4 regions of the Methylobacterium sp. AC315 genome follow, and region 4 is predicted to be linked to each of the others. Evidence: predicted binding sites of a transcription regulator. Region 4 holds the regulator's gene; each other region holds the start of a gene.
The links. The regulator LexA, encoded in region 4, represses DNA repair genes until DNA is damaged. The targets are predictions, from matches to a motif close to TGTTCNNNNTGTGTTCNG.
Positions count from the first base shown of each region.

Region 1: a site for LexA is predicted at 1,755-1,772, ahead of dinB (DNA polymerase IV). Genes of this name have one in related genera too.
Region 2: a site for LexA is predicted at 1,905-1,922, ahead of AC0IY0_RS03955 (PA0069 family radical SAM protein). Genes of this name have one in related genera too.
Region 3: a site for LexA is predicted at 2,771-2,788, ahead of AC0IY0_RS04425 (DUF3072 domain-containing protein). Genes of this name have one in related genera too.

Region 1 is NZ_CEEDEA010000025.1:43,178-48,457, forward strand. It holds gene AC0IY0_RS25270 (hypothetical protein) at 92-292, shown strand; gene AC0IY0_RS25275 (hypothetical protein) at 362-595, opposite strand; gene dinB (DNA polymerase IV) at 649-1,731, opposite strand; gene rimO (30S ribosomal protein S12 methylthiotransferase RimO) at 1,849-3,201, opposite strand; gene pabB (aminodeoxychorismate synthase component I) at 3,596-4,987, shown strand; gene AC0IY0_RS25295 (anthranilate synthase component II) at 4,984-5,280, shown strand, end outside.
Region 2 is NZ_CEEDEA010000002.1:249,105-254,384, reverse strand. It holds gene AC0IY0_RS03965 (amino acid permease) at 1-1,146, opposite strand, end outside; gene AC0IY0_RS03960 (hypothetical protein) at 1,286-1,816, opposite strand; gene AC0IY0_RS03955 (PA0069 family radical SAM protein) at 1,945-3,060, shown strand; gene AC0IY0_RS03950 (hypothetical protein) at 3,265-3,519, opposite strand; gene AC0IY0_RS03945 (methyl-accepting chemotaxis protein) at 3,494-5,280, shown strand, end outside.
Region 3 is NZ_CEEDEA010000002.1:354,114-359,393, reverse strand. It holds gene AC0IY0_RS04440 (lytic transglycosylase domain-containing protein) at 70-1,035, opposite strand; gene AC0IY0_RS04435 (Cof-type HAD-IIB family hydrolase) at 1,219-2,040, opposite strand; gene AC0IY0_RS04430 (gluconokinase) at 2,044-2,601, opposite strand; gene AC0IY0_RS04425 (DUF3072 domain-containing protein) at 2,797-3,048, shown strand; gene AC0IY0_RS04420 (Flp family type IVb pilin) at 3,365-3,607, shown strand; gene AC0IY0_RS04415 (polysaccharide biosynthesis/export family protein) at 3,787-4,956, shown strand; gene AC0IY0_RS04410 (branched-chain amino acid ABC transporter substrate-binding protein) at 5,119-5,280, shown strand, end outside.
Region 4 is NZ_CEEDEA010000004.1:13,638-18,917, forward strand. It holds gene fae (formaldehyde-activating enzyme) at 1-414, opposite strand, end outside; gene AC0IY0_RS07715 (hypothetical protein) at 471-671, opposite strand; gene AC0IY0_RS07720 (hypothetical protein) at 670-885, shown strand; gene AC0IY0_RS07725 (hypothetical protein) at 921-1,373, opposite strand; gene AC0IY0_RS07730 (biliverdin-producing heme oxygenase) at 1,624-2,223, opposite strand; gene lexA (transcriptional repressor LexA) at 2,544-3,263, shown strand; gene AC0IY0_RS07740 (ComEC/Rec2 family competence protein) at 3,257-5,280, opposite strand, start outside.

The DNA.
Region 1 (5,280 bases), on a different contig from region 4:
GCGGGGGATCGAGAGGCGAACCGCCGCACGGCGACCGCGCGACCGCCCCCGTCTCGACGCGTTGGACTGGCACCAGCCAACAGGAGCCAGCATGTCAGGCAAGCACCCGAAGACCGATACGCCCACGGACGCCGACCTCAAGGGCAATCCCGGGATCGGCACCTCGAAGGGCATGACCGGCGCCGACCCTGAAGATCTGGAGGCGGATTCCACCTTCGAGGGCGACGTCGAGAACGAGACCAAACCCGACGGCGGCATCGACCCGAACCACCGCCCGCGCAAGAACGCCTAATTCCAGACGCCTGATCCGAGAAGCCTGATCCGAGAAGCCCGCTGACGCCCATGGCCCGGGCCATGGGCGTCAGCGGGCGCGGGTCGGCGCCTTCGGGCGCTGCGGCACGGCGGTCCCATCGGTGAGGAAGCCGGCGCCCGGGCCGCCCGAGGACACGTAGAGCTGCGGCGGGCTCGCGCTGTAGCCCCGCAGCAGGATCGCGTTGGCGGCCCTGAAGGACGCGGTGCTGTCGGCGCGGGCGGCACCCACCGGGACGCCGAGCAGCAGGGCGGTCGCCAGGGCCAGGGAGATCGATTTCGACATTGGGACGGGACCTTTTGGTTCGTGAGGTGGCGGGCAACGCCGGCCGAGGCGGATCAGAGCCCGAGCCCGAGCTGCAGCGGCTCTTCCTTCTCCCCCTGCTCGAAGCTCGAGAGCGCGATCCCGATCAGCCGCGCGCTGCGCCGGAGGGGAAACAGGCCGGAGAGCAGTTCCAGCCCGATCCGCTCCAGGGCGGCCCGGTCGACCACCGGGGCGGGGAGGGACCTCGCCCGGGTGACCTGGGCGAAATCCGAGAACTTCAGCTTCAGGGTCACGGTCCGGGCCCGCATCCCCTTGGCCTCGGCCCCGCCCCAGACCTTGTCGAACAGGGGCGCGAGCCGCTCGGCCAGGATCGTGAAGGCGGCCGTATCCTCCGAGAAGGTGGTCTCCGCCCCGATCGACTTGCGCACCCGGTGGGCGCGGACCGGCCGCATGTCGAGCCCGCGGGCGACCGCGTGATAATAGGCCCCGGCCGACCCGAAGGTCTCGCGCAGGCGGTCCGGATCCCAGGCGCGCAGGTCGGCCCCGGTCTCGATGCCGAGCCGCTTCATCTTCGCTTCGGTGACCGGGCCGACGCCGTGGAACCGGCCGATCGGCAGGGCGGCGACGAAATCCGGCCCCATGGACGGGGTAATGACGAACAGGGCGTCAGGCTTCCTGAAGTCGGAGGCGACCTTGGCCAGGAACTTGTTGTACGAGACCCCGGCCGAGGCGACGAGGCCGGTGCGCTCCAGGATCTCGGCCCGGATCGCCTTGGCGACCGCGGTCGCGGTCGGAAGGCCCAGCAGGTTCTCGGTGACGTCGAGATAGGCCTCGTCCAGGGCGACCGGCTCGATCACCGGCGTGTGCCGGGCGAACACCGCCCGGATCTCCTCTGAGACCGCCCGGTAGACCTCGAAGCGCGGCTTGACGAACAGCAGGTCCGGGCAGAGCCGCCGGGCGGTGGCCGACGGCATGGCCGAGCGCACGCCGAACCGCCGCGCCTCGTAGCTCGCCGCCATCACCACGCCGCGCTCCCGGGAGCCGCCCACGGCGAGCGGCAGCCCGCGCAAGACGGGATCGTCGCGCTGCTCCACGGAGGCGTAGAACGCGTCCATGTCGATATGGATGATCTTGCGGAGCGCGACCTCCGGATCCATCGCAGCCTCGGGGTCCGGACTGAAGTTCCTGCTATGTTCCAGACATGCCAGACCGGACGCCCGGGTCAACCGCTCCGATCCGACGGCGCACAGGGGATTGCGCGCAATCCGGGACCATCAGGTCACGGTGCCGTAGAGGTCGTAGGCGTCGGCCCGGTCGATCTTCACGGTGACGATGTCGCCGGAGCGCACCGGGCGCCGGAACGCGGCGTGGACGTTGCCGTCGATCTCGGGGGCGTCGGCCTTCGACCGGCCCTTGGCGATCCCGCCCTCGACGGAATCGACGATCATGGCCAGCCGCTTGCCGACCTTGGCCCGCTGGAGCCGCAGCGAGATCGCGTTCTGCGTCTCCATGAACCGGCGCTTGCGCTCGGCCTTCAGCTCCGGCGGCACGAGGTCGCCCAGGGCGTTGGCGGTGGCGCCGGCCACGGGCTCGTACTCGAAGCAGCCGACGCGCTCGAGCCTGGCCTCCTGCAGCCAGGCCAGCAGCTCCTCGAACTCGGCCTCGGTCTCACCCGGGAAGCCGACGATGAAGGTCGAGCGGATCGCGAGGTCCGGGCAGGTCTGCCGCCAGCTGCGGATCCGGTCGAGCTGGCGCTCCTGGTTGCCGGGCCGGCGCATCCGCTTGAGCACGGAGGGGCTGGCGTGCTGGAGCGGCATGTCGAGGTAGGGAAGCACCTTGCCCTCGGCCATCAGCGGGATGACCTCGTCCACGTGCGGGTAGGGGTAGACGTAGTGCAGCCGCACCCAGGCCCCGAGCTCGCCGAGCTCCTTGGTCAGGTCGTAGAACTTCGCCCGCACGCTCCGGTCGCGCCACGGGCTCTCGGCGTAGCGGATGTCGACCCCGTAGGCGCTGGTATCCTGCGAGACGACCAGCAGCTCCTTCACGCCGGCCTTGACCAGCTTCTCGGCCTCCCGCAACACGTCGCCGGCCGGGCGGCTGACGAGATTCCCGCGCAAGCTCGGGATGATGCAGAAGCTGCAGCGGTTGCTGCAGCCTTCCGAGATCTTCAGGTAGGCGTAGTGGCGCGGGGTGAGCTTGATCCCCTGCGGCGGGACGAGATCGAGGAACGGGTCGTGGGCCGGAGGCACCGCCTCGTGGACCGCCGCCACCACGGATTCGTAGGCCTGCGGCCCGGTCACGGCGAGCAGGTCCGGGTATTTCGCGCGGATCTCTTCCGGCTGCGCCCCCATGCAGCCGGTGACGATCACCCGGCCGTTCTCGGCCATGGCCTCGCCGATCGCCGAAAGCGATTCCGCCTTGGCCGAATCCAGGAACCCGCAGGTGTTGACGATCACCACGTCCGCCCCGTCGTGGCGGCGGGCCAGCTCGTAGCCCTCGGCGCGCAGGTGCGTGAGGATCCGCTCGGAATCGACGAGCGCCTTGGGGCAGCCGAGCGAGACGAACGAGATTTTCGGGGCGGCCCCGGGGACGGCGTCCCGGGGGGCGGGCGTGGCGGTTGCGGTCATGGTCGCATTCGGAAGACGGGTCGGACGCCACCCTCGCGTGCGGCCGGTGGATCGGGTCGCACGGCGCGCGAGGACAGGCATTCGGGATCGCGCCCCTATAGCGGTTCTGACGCGCTCGCGCGAGACCGGCCGCCGCAGGGGTACCCGGCCCCGCGCGGGAGGCTCGGCGCAGGAGGTACGGCACATCGCCGAAACTTGGCTGTTCGCAGGGCTTTGCCGGCGGCTCCTGAGATCCCACATCAGGTGCGGCCCGCCGTCTCCCGAACCCGGGACGGACCCCGACCGCCCGCGACGGGTGGGGCCTTGCGCGGAACTGCCGCTTTCCCCGCGGCATCGCCTGTGCAACGGCAGCGTGCGGGGCGCGTGCCCTCAGGACATCAGCCCGAACCCGGTCATGTGGACCCAAGAGATCTGGACCCGAGAGATCCCCTTCGTCGATCCCGTCGCGGCGGCCGCCCGGCTGCGGCCCCTGCCGGATCTCGCCTTCCTCGACAGCGCCATGCGGCACGACGCGCTGGGGCGGCACTCGATCGTGGCCGCCGACCCGTTCGCGCGGTTCCGGTTCCGGGATGGGCGCGCGACGCTGGACGGGCGCCCGGTGTCGGGCGGCCCGTTCGCTGCGCTGCGGGCCTGCCTCGCCCCCTACCGGGTCGAGCCCGATCCGGACACCCCGTTCCCGGGCGGGGCGATCGGCTATCTCGCGTATGATCTCGGCGCGCAGCTGGAGCGGGTCGCAGCCCCGGCCCGGCGGGCGGGGCTCACCGACGACATCGCGGTCAACCTCTACGACACGGTGCTGGTGATCGACCACGCCGCCGGGACGTGCCGGCTCGTCGCCACGGGATTTCCCGAGACCGAGCCGGCCGCCCGGCAGGCCCGCGCCGAGGCGCGGCTCGCCGCCTTCACCGACCGGCTCGGCACCGCGACCGAGCCCGAGGAGGCACCGCCCCAACCCGCAAAAAACCTCGCGTGGCACTCGAACTTCGACCGGCAAACCTATGAAGAGGCTGTCGAAAAGGTCCGCGCCTATATCCGGGCGGGCGATATCTACCAGGCCAACATCGCCCAGCGCTTCAGTGCCGACCTGCCGACGGGCTTCGACCGGTTCGCGCTCTACCGGCGCCTGCGCGCCACCAATCCGGCGACCTTCGGGGCCTATCTGGAACTGGCCGGGCTGACCGTCGCGTCGTCCTCCCCGGAGCGCTTCATCCGGCTCGACGGCCGGCACGTCGAGACCCGGCCGATCAAGGGCACCGCCCGCCGGCTCGACGACCCGGAGGCCGACCGGGCCGCCGCCAAGGCGCTCCTGGCCTCGGTCAAGGAGCGGGCCGAGAACGTCATGATCGTCGACCTGCTGCGCAACGACCTGTCCCGGGTCTGCGCGCCAGGCAGCGTCGCCGTACCCACCCTGTGCGGGCTGGAGACCTACGCCAACGTCCACCACCTGGTCTCGGTGGTGACTGGGACCTTGCGCGATGGGCTCGACGCCCTCGACCTGCTGGAGGGCACCTTCCCCGGGGGCTCGATCACCGGCGCCCCGAAGATCCGCGCCATGGACATCATCACCGAGATCGAGGGCGACGCCCGGGAGCTCTATTGCGGCGCCATCGGGCGGATCGGCTTCGACGGCGCGCTCGACACCGCGATCGCGATCCGCACCGTGTTCATGGACGAGACCCGGGCGGTCCTGCAGGCCGGCGGCGGCGTGACCCTGCTGTCGGAGCCGGGCCCGGAATACGACGAGACGCTCGCCAAGGCCGCCCGGGTGTTCGAGGCCTTCGCATGATCCTCGTCCTCGACAACTACGATTCCTTCGTCTTCAATGTCGTCCGCTACCTGGAGGAGCTGGGCGAAGAGGTCCGGGTGGTGCGCAGCGATGCGGTCGACGTCGCCGGCATCCGGGCGCTCGCCCCGGATGCCCTTGTGGTGTCGCCGGGCCCCTGCACCCCCGCGGAGGCCGGCATCTCGCTGCCGGCGATCCGCGACCTGTCCGGCGCGGTGCCGATCCTCGGGGTCTGCCTCGGCCACCAGGCGATCGGCGCCGCGTTCGGCGGCACGGTGGAGCGCGCGCAGCGCCCC
Region 2 (5,280 bases), on a different contig from region 4:
CGCCGCCACGAGGGCGACCACGGCTCCGATCAACGCCTGGCTGCGATACGGGGTCTGGTAGGTCGGGTGGACGTGGGCGAACAGCTTCGGCAGCAGCCCGTCATTGGCCATGGTGAAGAAGATCCGGCTCTGACCGTAGAGCAGCACCAGGATCACCGTGGTCAGGCCGGTGAGCGCCCCGAGCTTGATCAGCAGGGCGAACCAGCCGATGCCGATCACGTCGACGCCCTTGGCGATCGGGTCGGGGACGTTCAGCTCCTTGTAGGGCACCAGCCCGGTGAGGACCGCGGCCACCAGCACGTACAGGATCGTGCAGACGATCAGCGAGCCGAGGATGCCGATCGGCATATCCTTCTGCGGCTTGCGCGCCTCCTGGGCGGCCGTGGACACCGCGTCGAAGCCGATGAAGGCGAAGAACACCACGCCCGCGCCGCGCAGGATGCCGCTGTAGCCGTACTCCCCGAAGGTACCCTCGTTGGGCGGGATCAGCGGGCTCCAGTGGGCGGTGTCGACATGGCCCCAGCCGAGCGCGATGAAGGCCACCACCACGGTGAGCTTCACGGCCACCATGATGTTGTTGAACCGCGCCGATTCCTTGGTGCCGCGCATCAGCAGGATCGTGATCAGCGCCACGATCACCACCGCCGGCAGGTTGAACAGGGCGGTGCCGCCGCCGTCGATCGCCGTGCCAGGCGCGTGCGCGAACCGGGCCGGGATCACGAGGCCGACGTCCTTCAGGAGGCTCGTGACGTAGCCCGACCAGCCCACCGCCACCGTGGCCGCGCCCATGGCGTATTCGAGGATCAGGTCCCAGCCGATCAGCCAGGCGAAGAACTCGCCGAGCGTGGCGTAGGTGTAGGTGTAGCTCGATCCCGCCACCGGGATCAGCGCGGCCATCTCGGAGTAGCACAGGCCGACGAACGCGCAGGCGATGCCGCCGAGCACGAAGGACAGCATGATGCCCGGCCCGGCATATTGGGCCGCCGCCGTGCCGGTGAGCACGAAGATGCCGGCGCCGATGATCGCGCCGATGCCCATCGCGGTGATCGACAGCGCCCCGAGCGATTTCGAGAGCTGCTGCTCGCCCTCGCCGCTCTCCAGGATGTCGTCGACGGACTTCCGCCCCATCAGGCCCGAGGAGTCCATCTTCGCATCCCTCCCGGCGGCGCGAAGTGGATCCGGATGCGCCGGCAAACACTTATTCAGCAAGTTTTCTGCTGTCGCGCCAGGAGTTTTCCAAAACTTTCCGCCAATAACGATAAGTCGAGCTGCGACATTCTGTCGATCAGGGCCTATCGATGCGGGCGATGAGCGGCCGGACCTTGAGGCGGGGTGCGAATGCCGCGCCGGCCCGCAGCGCCTCGCGCCGCACCACGTCGCCGGCCCGGGCCTGCCGGGCGCCCATGAGCGCGTCGAGCCGGCCGACGACCCGGCCCGTCCAACCCGAGGCGGGGCGGTGGAGGCGGCCGAGGCCGGTCTCCGGCCGAGCGGTGCCGATGAAGCGGTCGAGGGTGCGGATCCAGCCTTCGGCCGGAACGTCCCCGGCTTCCAGGCACAGCACCCAATCCCGTCGCGCCTGCGCGGCCCCGGCCCCATAGGGATCCCTGCCCCGGTGGAGCACCAGGGCTGCCCCGGTCGCGTCCGCGATGGCTTCCGCCGCGTCGCTCTCCCGGCCGGTCACGATCACGGCGTCGCCGACCAGACCGCCGGCCACGCCCGACACCAACACGCTGAGCGTGTCGGCGAGGCGATCGATCGCGTCCGGATCGGCCGGGTCGGCCAGGTAGGTCACCGCGGAGAGCATCTGCGCGCCCATAGACGATTCTGCGCGGCGGTAAACCGGGCGGCGGCGTCTCGCCCGGGCGCCGGGGCGTTTGCCTGAAATTAAGGCGTCGGCGTCGCGTTGTTCGCGCTATGTTCCACGTGAAACACGGGGCGGCACGCATGTCTAAGATTCCGAACGGCTCGACACCCGTCGCACCGGTGCGACTGGGATCGAGCACCCTGCCCCCGGAGGCCCGACGCGGCCGCGGTGCCACGGCGAACCCGACAGGCCGGTACGAGACGGCGATGCGCGAGGTCTTCCGGGACCCCGATTGGGAGCCTGGTGAACCCGCCACCCTGCGCACGCAGGTGACCCTGGAGCGGGCCACGCGGATCATCGCCCGCAATACCTCGCCGGACATCCCGTTCGATCGCTCGGTGAACCCGTATCGCGGCTGCGAGCACGGCTGCATCTACTGTTACGCGCGCCCGACCCATGCCTGGCTCGGCCTTTCGCCCGGCCTCGATTTCGAATCCCGGATCTTCGTCAAGCCCGATGCCGCCAAGCTGCTCGCGCGCGAGATCGCCGCGCCCGGCTATCAGCCGGAGACGATCGCGCTGGGGACCGCCACCGATCCCTACCAGCCGGTGGAGCGGGAGCACCGGATCACCCGGGCGGTGCTGGAGGTGCTGCAGGCCGCGCGCCACCCTGTCGGAATCACCACGAAGTCCGACCTCGTTCTGCGCGACCTCGATATCCTGGCCGAGATGGCGTCGGACAACCTCGTGCTCGTGGCGGTGTCGCTGCCGACGCTGGAGCCGCGCCTTGCCCGCCTGCTCGACCCCAGAGCGCCGCGGCCGGAGAAGCGGCTGGCCGCGATGCGGCGCCTGTCCGAGGCCGGCGTGCCCGTCATGGTCAACGTCTCGCCGATCATCCCGGGCCTGACCGACCACGAGATCGAGGCGATCCTCGCCAGAGCCCGCGATCATGGCGCCAGCCGCATCGGCCATGCCCTGCTGCGCCTGCCCGGTGAGGTCGCCGACCTCGTCTCCGACTGGTTCTCCGAGCATTACCCCGAGCGCCGGGCCCGGGCCTTCGCGCTGCTGGCGCAGGCCCGGGGGGGCCGCGAGAACGATCCCCGCTTCGGCCACAGATTCCGCGGGGAGGGGGCCTATGCCGAGATGATCGGCCGGCGGGTCCGTCTCGCGGGCGGGCGGCTCGGCTTCGCGTTCGGGCGCATGGCGCTGAACACGGCGGCGTTCCGCAAGCCCGGGGCGCAACTTGCCCTGTTCTGAAGCTCTCAGGCGCCGCGATCGCCGTACCGATGCGGGCGGCTCGAAACGGGGCCTTCGTTTATGACTTCGGCCTGCCGCTGGCTTCAAGCTTCGGAGAGCCGGATTCGGCCGACAGCCGCGTCATCGTCGGGCGTCGGTCGAGATGTATTTGAAAGTCGTGACGAACAATGATCCTGAACCAGGCACGCGGGCTGATGACGTGTGTCATGAAACCGAGATGAAAACGTCATGTTCTGGATCCAGAGAGGCTATTACGCCGTAAGATCTCTGGATTTGTTCCAGATCAAGATCGAAATTCGCCCGGCGCCGCATCAAAACCATGATGGAATCGACGCCGATGTCTCGTGGGCAACCCTTAACATTTGCCGGGTTCGAACTCACAACCCTCACGATCGGCAAGATCCTGTGCGCGACCTTGTTCTCATTGAGCGCCATGCTGATCGCCTCGGAGGTGTCCACCCTTTGTGAAGCCCAGGTGCAGGCGGATCGGAGCCACCGTGTGGTGGCTTTGACCGAGGCGAGCCGGACGCTTCTCAAGGATCTCCTGGCCATCCGCATGGAGCGGGGCCGCACGCTCCAGGCCCTGAAGGCCGCCGACCCCATTCCCGCGAAGGACGTGGCGCTGATCGCCGCACAGCGCACCACCATCGCGGGCGGTCTCGAGCGGCTCGCGACGCTCGCCCGGGCGGTGGATGCGCCCTCGCTGGTGACGAAGGTCGCGCCGCTGCAGCGAGCCTACGAGGCCACGCTCAAGCTGCGCCCGCAGGTCGATGCCGCCCTAGCGGTCCCGGCGGGGCAGCGATCCCCCGGCACGCTGCCCGCCATCGCGGAGGCCTCCCAGGCGCTGCTCGACGCGTTCCTGGCCACAAACGACGCGGTCGACGCTGCCATCCCCCGCGGCGACGCCACCCTCGCGCATTACCTCGACCTCAAACGCGCGGCCTGGGCCTCGCGGGCCATGATCGGCGGCGTGGTCGTCCGGATCGAAGCTGCCGTCGCCGCCGGAACCTCGTGGACTCAGGGTGACATCGTCGCCGCGGCCGAGGAGCGCGGGCGGCTGGCTGCCGCCTGGGCCGACGTCGTGGCGGCCGCCGCCGACGAGACCTCGGATGTGGTCCGGGCCGCCTTCCGCAAGGCCAAGGCCGACAACTTCGAGGGTGAGGCCGAGGCGCGCCGCAAGGCCGCCACGGAGGCCCTCACACAGGGGCGGCCGACCGGGCTCTCCATCGAAGCGCTGCGCATCCGCCACACCGCCGAGGTCAACACGATTTCCGACCTGGCGAGCGCGGCCCTCAACGCGCTGGTGGACCGAGCCCAGGCGCTGACCGACGAGGCGCGCGCCGCCCTGCTGCGGACCGCGCTGTTCCTGGTCGCCGCTCTCCTGCTGACCGGCGTCGGCACGCTGGTCGTGGTCCGACGCGTGCTGCTGCCGATCCGCTGGATGACCGATGCCATGCGGGCGCTGGCCGCGGGCGATGCATCCGTCATGGTCCCGGCTCGGAAGCACCAAGACGAGATCGGCGCCATGGCCACCGCCGTGCAGGTGTTCAAGGACAACCTCATCCGGACCCGCCAGCTCGAGGGCGAGGCGGACGAGGCTCGCCGCGCCGCCGAAGACCAGCGCCGCGCGGACATGTACCGCATGGCCGAGACCTTCGAGGCGGCTGTCTCCGGCATCGTCACCCAGGTCTCGTCCGCCGCGACCGAACTGCAAGCCACGGCCTCCCAGATGACTGCGAGCGCGCAGGAGACCGCGAGCCAGTCCGGCGCGGTGGCGGCGGCGGCGGAGCAATCGGCCTCCAACGTCAACACCGTGGCGAGTGCCGCCGAGCAACTCGGCAGCAGCGTCGCGGAGATCGGCCGCCATGTGCAGGGCTCGACCGTCCTGGCCCAGCGGGCGGTCGGCGAATCGGACCAGACCGCCACCCTCGTCGCCGAGCTGAGCGCCGCCGCCGCGCGGGTCGGCGACGTCGTGCAGCTGATCGCCTCGATTGCCGCGCAGACCAACCTGCTGGCGCTCAACGCCACGATCGAGGCGGCCCGTGCCGGTGCAACCGGACGCGGCTTCGCCGTCGTGGCGGCCGAGGTGAAGGAACTCGCCGGCCAGACCGCCAAGGCGACCGAGGAGATCGCCAGCCAGATCGGCCGGATCCAGGGCGTCACCGGCGAGGCGGTCAGGGCGATCGAGACGATCACCGGTCGGATCCGGGAGATCGACAC
Region 3 (5,280 bases), on a different contig from region 4:
GCAGGATCCTCGTGTGGGCAGATTTTGGACAAGCAGTGGTTGTCCGGCCCCGATCGGACCGGCTCCGCCTCACTCGACCGGGATGGCCGTGGCCTCGCGGACGGGTGCCGCCGCGGGCGGCGCGCGGCGCGGCGTGGCGGCGGCCAGCAGCTGGATCGACGGGCGGCGCGGCGGCAGCGGCACGTCGACGGTCTCGGTCACCCCGCTGGTCGCCGCCGCTTGCGTCATCGCGGCGCCCTGGAACGCTCCGGCCGGCTCGGCCTGCGGTGAGAGGCGCAATTCGGCGAGCTGGGCCGGCGCGGCCTCCGCGCTGCCAAGGCCTGCCGGGCGGCGCGGCGGAAGCGGAACCTCCACGGTCTCGACCGCGGCCACCTGCACGGCGGCGGCCGGCGCGGCACCCGCGGCGGCGGGCTCGACGGACAGGCTTGCATACGTGACGGAGCCGCTGAGGGCGTCCGGACGCCGGGGCGGGAGCGGGACCTCGACCGTCTCGCTCGGCACCGCCGCGACGGCGGCCGCGGTGGGGGCGTAGGCCAGGGCCCCCGAGGCGGCGCCGGGATCCGTGACGCCGCCGCCGAACAGGCTCGCCAACGCGCTGGCCGAGGCCGCGACGGGGGCCACCACCGCGGCGACCTCGGTGGAGATGCCCTGGCGCTTGGCCGCGTAGTAATAGCCGCGGTTGTAGTACTGGTAGGCTTGGCTGACGTTGCCTTGGGCGGTGCGATAGGCGCCCGCCAGGTAGGCGACGCCGTAGCGCAGGTTGGTCGCCGGATCGTAGAGGCCCGCCGCGTCGCCGGTGTAGCCGAGGCTGCGCGCCGTCGCGTGCTTGATCTGCATCAGCCCGAGGGCGCTGCCGCCCTTGGCCTTCGGGTTGTAATTGCTCTCGCGCTTCACCACCGCGTGGACGAAGCTCGCCGGGACGCCGTTCGCCTTGGCCTGCTGCTCGATCAGCGCATCGATGTTGTCGCGCGCGCCCTGCCCGAAGGCGGCCACGGGCACGACCGCGAGAGCGGCAGCCAGGAAGAGGCGATGCATTCCGAGACCTGGTCCTGCTTGTTCTGTGGTCAAGCTAGGTCGCGGGGAAATGAGGCCGTAAAGGGGCCCGGATCCGGCAGCCTGTGGGCGCGTGGAGTGTCGGGCACCCCTGTGCCTTGTCGGTCACAGGGCGGCGCCGTCGGTTAACCATCCCGGTTATCCACAGCGTGCGGGCCTGGACAGTCAGGGCAAAATGAAGCGCGCGACCCCGTGGGCGAACCCGTCCGCGCCGTTGCCGTCCGTCACGGCGCTTGCGGCCGCCTTCACACCCGGGTCGGCATTGCCCATCGCTACCGAGAATCCGCTGCGGGCGAACATCGGCTGGTCGTTCCCGGCATCCCCGAAGGTGGCGATCCGCTCGGGCGGGATGCGCAGATGCGCGCTCATCCAGGCCACGAACTGCCCCTTGTCGAGCCCGGGCGGCGTCACGTCGAGATAGTAGGCCTGGGAGCGGTGCACCGTGGCGCGCCCGGCCAGCGCGGTCCCGATCCGGGTCTCGCAATCGGCCAGGTGCGCGTGGTCCCGGCTGACCCCGACGATCTTCGAGGCTGCCCCCATCAGGCTGCCGAGATCGGCCACCACGCGCGGCTCGGCGCCGATCGTCCGGCGCTCGAGATCCGTGTAGGGGCCCTCCGGGTCGCGCAGGCACCAGGCCCCCTCGGCGAAGACCCAGACGTCGAGACCCTCGGCCTGAAGGCGTTCCAGCGCCGCCCGCGCGGCGGCTTCCGGGATCAGCCGCTCCGCGAGGGTCGAGAGATCGGGCCGGACCACGCTGGCGCCGTTGAACGCCCCCATCGGCAGGTCGAGGCCGAGGGCGTCGACGAGGCCCCGCAGGCCCAAAGGCGGCCGGGCCGACGCGATGCTGAATCCGATCCCGGCCGCGCGCAGGCGCTTCACCGCCGCGATCGTCGAGGGGGCGAGCTGCTTGTCGTCGGTCACCAGCGTGCCGTCGACATCGGAGATCACCAGGGCGATGCCGCTCGCCTTGGGTGCGTCGGACGCCATCGCTCAGGTCCTTCCGGCGGGGAGGAGGGCCTCCGCGGCGAGCTGCGCCACGACGCGGTCGGCGACGGTCACCGGCGCCGCGTCGATCCCCACGATGACCGGGTGCTCGTCGGGGCCGGGGATTTCCAGGGTGGCGAACTGGCTGTCCAGCAGCCGGGGCGACATGAAGTGGCCATGGCGCTCGGCGAGGCGCTTGGACACGAGGGCCCTGTCGCCGTCCAGGTAGACGATCCGGACGCGCCGGCTCCCGCGGGTGAGCACGTCCCGGTACGCCCGGCGCAGGGCCGAGCAGACCACCACGCCGGATTCGCCGGCCTCCAGCCGATGCTGGATCCAGACCGCGATCCGGGCGAGCCACGGCGCGCGGTCCTCGTCGTCCAGCGCGTGGCCCGCATGCATCTTGGCCACGTGCTCGGGGGTGTGGAAGCTGTCGCCGTCCACGAAGATCCAGCCGAGCCGCTCGGCGATCAGCGCGCCGACGGTGCTCTTGCCCGAGCCCGAGACACCCATGACCACCAGGACCTGCGCCGCCCGCGCGGCCGCTCCGGCTTCGTTCTGCATCCGCCCATCCGAGCTCATCCGGACCATACCGCTCCGGGGCGCAACGCTGCGCCGTGGGCTTCATCAATAGGCTCGGCGGGCGGGAAGGAAAGGTTTCTGGGGAACAGGGGGCAATGCGCCGACATCCCGTGGAACCCCGGATGGGGCGGCACGTTCTCCCCGGCGACGACAGAACATTTCAGGAACGAGGGTCCCATGGCCAAGGCAGCCGACAAGCACGACGCGACCCAGGAAAACCCGAAGACCGATCCGAAGGACGTCTCGAACCAGATCAAGGATCCGGATCAGTGGACCACCGGCGGTGAGCCGATGACCGGGGCGCAGGCTTCGTACCTCAAGACCTTGTCGGAGGAGGCCAAGGAGCCGGAGGCCTTCGACTCGGACATCGACAAGGCCGAGGCGTCCAAGCGGATCGACGACCTGCGCCACAAGGCCGGCCACGCCTGAGCGACCCGGGCACACCGCGTCCTGGACCAAGCCGGGCCGCGTCATCGGACATGTCGAAAGGTCGGTGCCGTCACGGGCGCCGGCCTTTCGGCGTTCGGACCCACGTCTCGAAGGCGATGTTTCGAAGACACTATTAAGCCGGCGGCAATGGGAGCCCGGTTAGACGTTCCCATCGCGCCGGGCGACGAGAGCGCTCAACGTCGGCGCGGATACCGGTGGATGCGTGCGCAAGCGCGTCGAACCAGGGGCCTGGAGGCGGGCCCGATCGCGATACGATCGGGTGCGGTTCCGGGCGCAGCGGAAGTCGGAGTCACGGATGGCGGAGCCGAGCTGCGAGGGATCGAGGGCGGCTTCCGGACGATCCCGCCTCCGTGGGGCCGACCTCGCCCGGCAGGCGTTGTCGCGCTTTGCCGCGAACGCGCGCGGGTCCACCGCCATGGAGTACGCCCTGATCGGCGCGCTGATCTTCATCGTCGCGGCCGGCAGCATCCGGTATTACGGCTCCCGGATGACCCCGATCTACGAGCGCATCAGCACGACGGTGAGCCAGGCCAATTGAGGGGCGCCGTTCCGGCCCCGGCCGTAAAGTTTTCGTCCGTCTGCCCCGAAAAAGCTGTGCTTAGTGAGGATGAAACCGCCCGCTCGGCCGTCGCGGGCGCAGTGTGGCCCACCCGCTACGGACACCCCGGCCGCTATGGGCTAGGCACGGGCTCGGCAAAACCGATGGGCAACATCTGGATGCGCAAACTTTCCCTCGCTCTGCTCGCCGCGACGGCGATGTCGGGCTGCTCGTATCTGCCTTCGGCGGGTCCGACGGCGAGCGCGATCCAGGCCGGCGCGGAAGTCGCCACCGCCGACGGCGGCGTGCTCGCCCGCTACGAAATCATCGACGTCACCCCATCCGTGGTCGAGGCCCTGCGCGGCCGGCCCCTCGACAGCCTGCTCGCCTCCTTCGGCGACCACCGCCCCTCCACCGAGCCGGTGATCGGCATCGGCGACATGGTCTCGGTCTCGGTCTGGGAGGCCGGTTCCGGCGGCCTGTTCTCCGGCCCGCTGGTGGCCGACCGCTTCTCCGCCGGCTCCAAGTCCGCCCTCATCCCCGAGCAGCCGGTCGGCCGCGACGGCGCGATCTCGGTGCCCTATGCCGGGCGCATCAAGGTCGCCGGCCGCCGGCCCCAGGACGTCCAGGGCCTGATCGAGAACGAGCTCGCCGGCAAGGCGATCCAGCCGCAGGTGCTGGTCTCGGTCACCCGGCCGATCAGCCAGGCGGTGACCGTCACCGGCGAGGGCGCCGCCGGCGCGCGCCTGCCGCTGTCGGGCCACGGCGACCGCATCCTCGACGTCATCGCGTCGGCGGGCGGCAACCGCTCGCCGGTCTCGGAGACCTTCGTGCGCCTGTCGCGCGGGCCGGTCACCGCCACGGTGCCGCTGACCACGGTGGTGTCGAACCCCAAGGAGAACATCTACCTGCGGCCCAACGACGTGCTGACCCTGGTGCGCGATCCACAGACCTTCCTGGCGGTGGGCGCGCTCGGCCAGGCGACCGAGCTGCCGTTCCAGGCCGACGGGATCACCCTGGCCCAGGCGCTCGCCAAGGCGCGCGGCCTCTCGGACTTCGCCGCCGACCCGGCCGGCACCTTCATCTTCCGGTTCGAGCCCGCCAGCGTGGTGCGCCGCCTCAACCCGGCCACCAAGCTCACCGGCACCCCGCTGGTGCCGGTGGTGTACCGGATCAACATGCGCGACCCCAACAGCCTGTTCACAACCCAGGCGTTCCGCATGCGCAACCGCGACCTGATCTACGTCTCGAACGCCCCGTTCACCGAGGTCTCGAAGGTGCTGTCGGTCTTCACCTCCGTTACCGGCCCGGTCTCCTCGGTGGCGACCGCCTACTATTACGCGAAGTAAGCGCGGGACGACTTTCGCGCGTCGGCGGAAAACAATCGCGTTCCGCTGCGTCCTCGCGTATGGGCTTCCCGTGCGGTTTGGTGCGGCGCGGGAGCGCCCGGACGAAGCCGCGACCCACCCGCGCCGGTGGCTGCCTCGCGCAAGGATGCCTAGAAGAGCCCGATGAAGATCGGACGCGTCGTCTCCGCCCGCGGGCTGTTCCGGCCCACGCTGTTCCCCTTGAGCCTGTGTCTCGCGCTCCTGTCGGCCGGGCCGGCGGCGGCCGATGTCGTGGTCGGCGTCGCGGTTCCGCGCTCGGGCCCCTACGTGGCGGTGGGCGAGCAG
Region 4 (5,280 bases):
GCGGTACAGGTCCTTGCGGTCGAGGTTGTCGTCCTCCGCGCAGCGCGGGTCGAGCCAGATCATGACGATCATGCACAGCTCGTCGAGACCGTCCTTGGGCAGCACGCCCTCGATGATGCAATCCACGATCGCGTCGCCGGTGGCGGCCTGGACGACGCCGCCGAGCAGCTCGACATACTCGGCCGTGTGGATCGTCGCCTTGGTGGTCATCATCGTGGCGGGGCGCACGAGCTGGTTGAGGTCGCGCACCACGAACATCCGGGTGTGGCCCTGGACCTGCCCCATCATCGACGCGAAGGCCTGACCCACCGGTCCCCGTACCGAGCCGATCAGCACCTCGGGCATGGCGTCGGTGTACTGCCCGTCGGCGGCCAGGACGGTGGCCTCGCCGGTGCGGAACCAGATCTCTTGCATGTGTCGCGACTCCCCGTGTCAGGTCGCCCGGGGGAGACATCATCGAGGCGCCGGCGTCAATCGCTCCGGAGCAGGCCGACCCCGTCGAGGGCGCCGACCCCGGCGATCGCCACGGTCGGGCCGGCGCTCTTGAGGAACTCGGATCCGCGGGGCAGGGAAGTCGGGTGCGGCGCGACGCGGGAACAGTCCCGGGCCAGGGCCGTTCCGGCCGGAGCCTGCGGCGTTGTCTCGGGTCCGGCAGCCGGGAGGGATGTCATGACGGAGAGCACGGATCGGGGGGGCGGCTGGAGCCTCCAGGCGAGCGCCATGCCGGACGGGGTACGGCTCGAACTCGCCCTCGCCGACCTCGGCGGCGGCCCGGTCACCGCGGCGATCGTGCTGGACCGGGCGGAGGCCCGGGCCTTCGCCCGCGCCCTGCTGGCGGCGGCCGGCGATGCGGCCGAGCGCACCTTCCCCAAGCCGGGCGCCTGACCGGGCGGTCTCGGGGCCGGCGCGGGCGGCTCAGATCATTGTTGGATGAAGCCCGGATTGCGGCCCGGCAGGCGCGGCACCACCGTGCCCCGCTTCTCGATCGGCGCGTCGCAGGCGTAGGTGAATTCGCTCTTCTGCGGATCGAACACCGTCTCGCCGGTGATCCGGCAATCCTCCCGCACGGTCTCGTCGAGATAGGCGCGGGCGGCGGTGCGGAAGCGCTTCACCCGGGTCGCGGCCGGATCGGGATCGATCCGCACCTCGCTGAGATTGCAGCCGGTGTACTCGCGCAGGGCGTTCGAGACGACGAGCATCCGGCGCACCTGCCGGTTGTCGTAGACCTCGTAGGGCTCCTTGCAGCCGATGGTGACCACCTGCGGGGTGAGCGCCACGTAGTTGCGCGAGATATACGAGAACCCGGTGGTGCAGCCGGCCAGCGCCAGGCCGACGGCCCCGGCACCGATGGGCAGAAGAGCCGCGCGTCGCATCCTCGTCATCCCAAGCCCAATTCCAGCCCAGTCTCGAAGCCGCCGGGACGATCCGCCTGCCCCGCCGACCGGGGCAAGCACCTCGGCGCATTGAAACGGCGCCGCTTGCCCAGTCAATTCGTTTGTCGCCCGAGACGCCGTTCCAAGCGTCCGCGACCGGTCATCGCTCGACTCGGCGGTGGACGGCGCGCGTGACAGGCTTTGTTGCTGCGCCAGGACGGCGGAACGATCCGACCGGGTGGCGGCGCCGTTAGTCCTCGAAGACGTCCCCGACCAGCCGACGCACGAACTGGAACGCCTCCGTCGCCCCCGCGGCGACGCGTTGCTCCCCGGCCTCCCGGAGTTCGACCCGGTCGAGGGCGGCCGTGAAAAGCCGCCAATGCAACCCGCGTCCTTCGGGATGTCCGGCAAGATGGCGCGCACCGTGGGTTTCCGACAGGCCGAGCGCCCGGGCCTCCTTGAGCAGGATGGCCGCCCCGAGATTCGAGCCCTCGGCGACGTAGAGCCAGCCCAATCCCTGCGCCGGTTCGATCGTCCCGGGATGTTCCTCGGACGCGCCGTCAGGGACGGGCGCTCCGACATCGCGCAGATCCTGCTGGATCAAGGGCAGTCGGCGCCTGCCGTCGAGATCGGGCAGGACATGGGCGAACGCGCCATCGCGATAGACTCGATCGACGACCGCATGGAACCTGTACTGGATCTGGAGGAACAGCGCGTAGCGCTCCAGGCTCGCGAACGGCTTTGCCGCCATGATGCGCCGGTCGAGCTGATCATGGGCGGCCGCGGTCGCCACTCTCAGGCGCTTCACGCGGCTGCCGGTCTCGGCGATGTCGGATGATGCGGCGTCCATGCGATCTATGTCTGTCGTCCGGGCAAGGTGCCGTGGGCAGACGTGAGCGGCCCGCCGCGCCACTCTGACCGTCCCAGCCTATGGACCACTCCGGCGATTCGGGTCACCGAGGCTGGCCCGGGATCGTGCCGATCCGGCCAGACCGGTTCTGCCATGGCGGCGCGACCGCGTCACGGCACACAACGGCCGCATCCGCACATCGCCGATCGATCAAGCTCGGCCGATCACGCTTGCGGAACACTTGCGGAACGTTTAACGTGTTCGTGATTTGTTTCCGCGACCGCATCGATGCGGTCCTCCAAGCCGCGAGTCCCCCGTCGATGCTCACGCGCAAGCAGCTGGACCTCCTGCGTTTCATCCAGAGCCGCATGCAGGAATGTGGCGTCCCGCCCTCGTTCGACGAGATGAAGGACGCCCTCGATCTGAAGTCCAAATCGGGCATCCACCGGCTGATCACGGCCCTCGAGGAGCGCGGCTTCCTGCGCCGCCTGCCGAACCGGGCGCGCGCCATCGAGGTGATCCGCATCCCCGAGAGCCTGTCCCAGGCGGCTGCTCCACCCGCGGAGCCCCGCCGCTTCACCCCGAGCGTGGTCGAGGGCGGGAAGTCCAAGCTGCCGGCGCAGCCGGCGACCGCCCGGATGATCGACGACGGCGGCCGCGCCATCTCGATCCCCGTGATGGGCCGGATCGCGGCCGGTACGCCGGTCTCGGCGATCCAGAACCAGAGCCACGCCATCACCATGTCGCCGGACTTCCTGGCCGGCGGCGAGCATTACGCCCTCGAGGTCCGCGGCGACTCGATGGTCGATGCCGGCATCCTGGACGGTGATCTCGTGGTGATCCGCAAGCAGGATACGGCCAATACCGGCGACATCATCGTGGCGCTGATCGACGACGAGGAGGCGACGCTCAAGCGCCTCCGCCGCCGGGGCTCCTCGATCGCCCTGGAGGCCGCCAACCCGGCCTACGAGACCCGCGTGCTCGGGCCCGACCGGGTCCAGATCCAGGGCCGGCTCGTCAGCCTCGTCCGCCGCTACTGAAGGGGTTCGGCCGGCGCGTCGCCGGGCGCGGCCTCGGAACCGGCGACGTCGGCCTCGGCCGGGATCGGCTCGGAGGGCGTTACCACTTTCGGTTGTGGGACAGGCGATGGCCGCGAAGCCGGTGATGCCCGCCAAGGCACGGTACGGCCCGTGTCGCGGGTATAGCGTGCCGTGAAGCCATCCCGGTCGGCCCGGAGTGCGACGGCGCCTCGTTCGGCGAGCACCCGGCGGTCGATCACCAGCGGCCCCGTGCAGGTGGGCGGCGCCGCGAGCCGCGAGATCAGCAGGGCCGCCCGGGCGCAGTCCTCCGTGAAGGCGCGCCGGTCGCGGACCAGGGCGACGGCGCGGCCGTCCGGCAGGCTTGCGGTGCAGCCGAGCCGGTCGCACCGTCCGACAGCCGACGAAGCCTGGATCACCGCCTTCGCCGATCGCCCGTCGCCATCCGCTTTCAGCCACTGCTCCATCACGAAGGCCGAAGGATTGCCGAGGGCCCACAGGACTCCGTCCGGTCCACGCACGGCCGCACCACCGCCCTGCCGGTCGACGTACAGGTCGAATCGCTCCGGAACGACGGCGAGGCCGAGCCCGAGCAGGGCGGGCGGCAGGGCCAGCCAGCGCAGCCGCGATACCGGCAGCGTCGCCAGCAGCAGCCCGGCCGCCAGCAGCATCAGCGCGCCGGTGCCGAAGGCCGGCAGCACCAGGACGGCCCGATTGAAGCCGGCGATCCATTCGGAGATCGCCAGCATGCCGCCCACCGCCTGTCCCATCAGCCACCAGATCGGCCGGTCCAGGGCGAAGGGATAGGCCAGGATCCCGATCACCGCCGCCGGCATCACGACCAGGGAGACCAGCGGCAGGGTCAGGGCGTTGCCGATCAGCCCGAACGGCTGGACCGTCTGGAAATGGTAGGTCGCGAACGGCGCCGTCGCGACCTGTGCCACCAGGGTCGTCGCGAGGGTGCCTGTCACGGCCGAGAGGCCGGTGCCGACGAACCGCTCGATCCGCCCCGCCCCGGGACGCTGGAACAGGCGTCCGTCGATCAGCCGCGCGCAGGCGATCAGCCCGGCCACCGCCCCGAACGACATCTGGAAGCTCGGTCCGAGCAGGCCCTCGGGTTCCCGCGCCAATGCTATCAGGGCGGCCAGCGCGAGGTTGCGCATGGACAGCGCCGGCCGGTCGACCAGGATCGCGCCGAGCATGATCAGCGTCATGATCAGCGAGCGCTCGGCGGCGATGTCCCAGCCCGAGAATGCGCAATAGGCGGTGACGCCCAGCATCGCGAACCCGGCGGCGATCTTCTTGATCGGCCAGACCAGCGCGCAATACGGCACCAGCGCCAAGACGGCCCGCACCAGCCAGAACACCACGCCGGCGGCCAGCACCATGTGGAGGCCCGAGATGGAAACGACGTGATAGATGCCCGCCGCCCGGAGCGCATCGTTGGCGGCCGGTCCGATCAGGCCGCGCTTGCCCGTGACCAGGGCCGCCGCCACGGCCCCCGCTTGCCCGCCCTCGGCCTGCGCGATCCGGCGTGTCAGCGCGTTGCGGGCCTCGTCCAGCAAGGCTGCCAGTCGCAGGCGCAGAGGTGGCGGGGTGGGCGGCTCTCGAACCGTGATCGCCCCGATCAGCGAGCCTACCGCGCCGAGTCCCTGAAAGTAGGCATCCCGGGCGAAATCGTAGCCGCCCGGTCGTGCCGCCTCGGGCGGCGGCAGCAATCTTGCCGTCGCGACGATGGAGTCCCCGGGCCGCAGGGATGGCGCCTTCCGGAACGAGACCCGCACCCGAAGCGGCCTCAAAGCGGGTTCGAGCCCGGCGAAGCTCTCGACCCTGATCACCAGCCGGGCGCCGACCTCGCGCTCGTCCAGCCCCTCGATCATCCCGGTCAGCGGCCCGATTGTGGTGCGGGTGAGGATCGGCGCCGCCACCTGCGAGACCCGCCAGGTCGCCGCCGCGAAGCCCAGGAAGCCGGCTGTCAGCGCCAGGCAAAGGGCGAGTGCCCCCGGCCGCGCACCCAGGA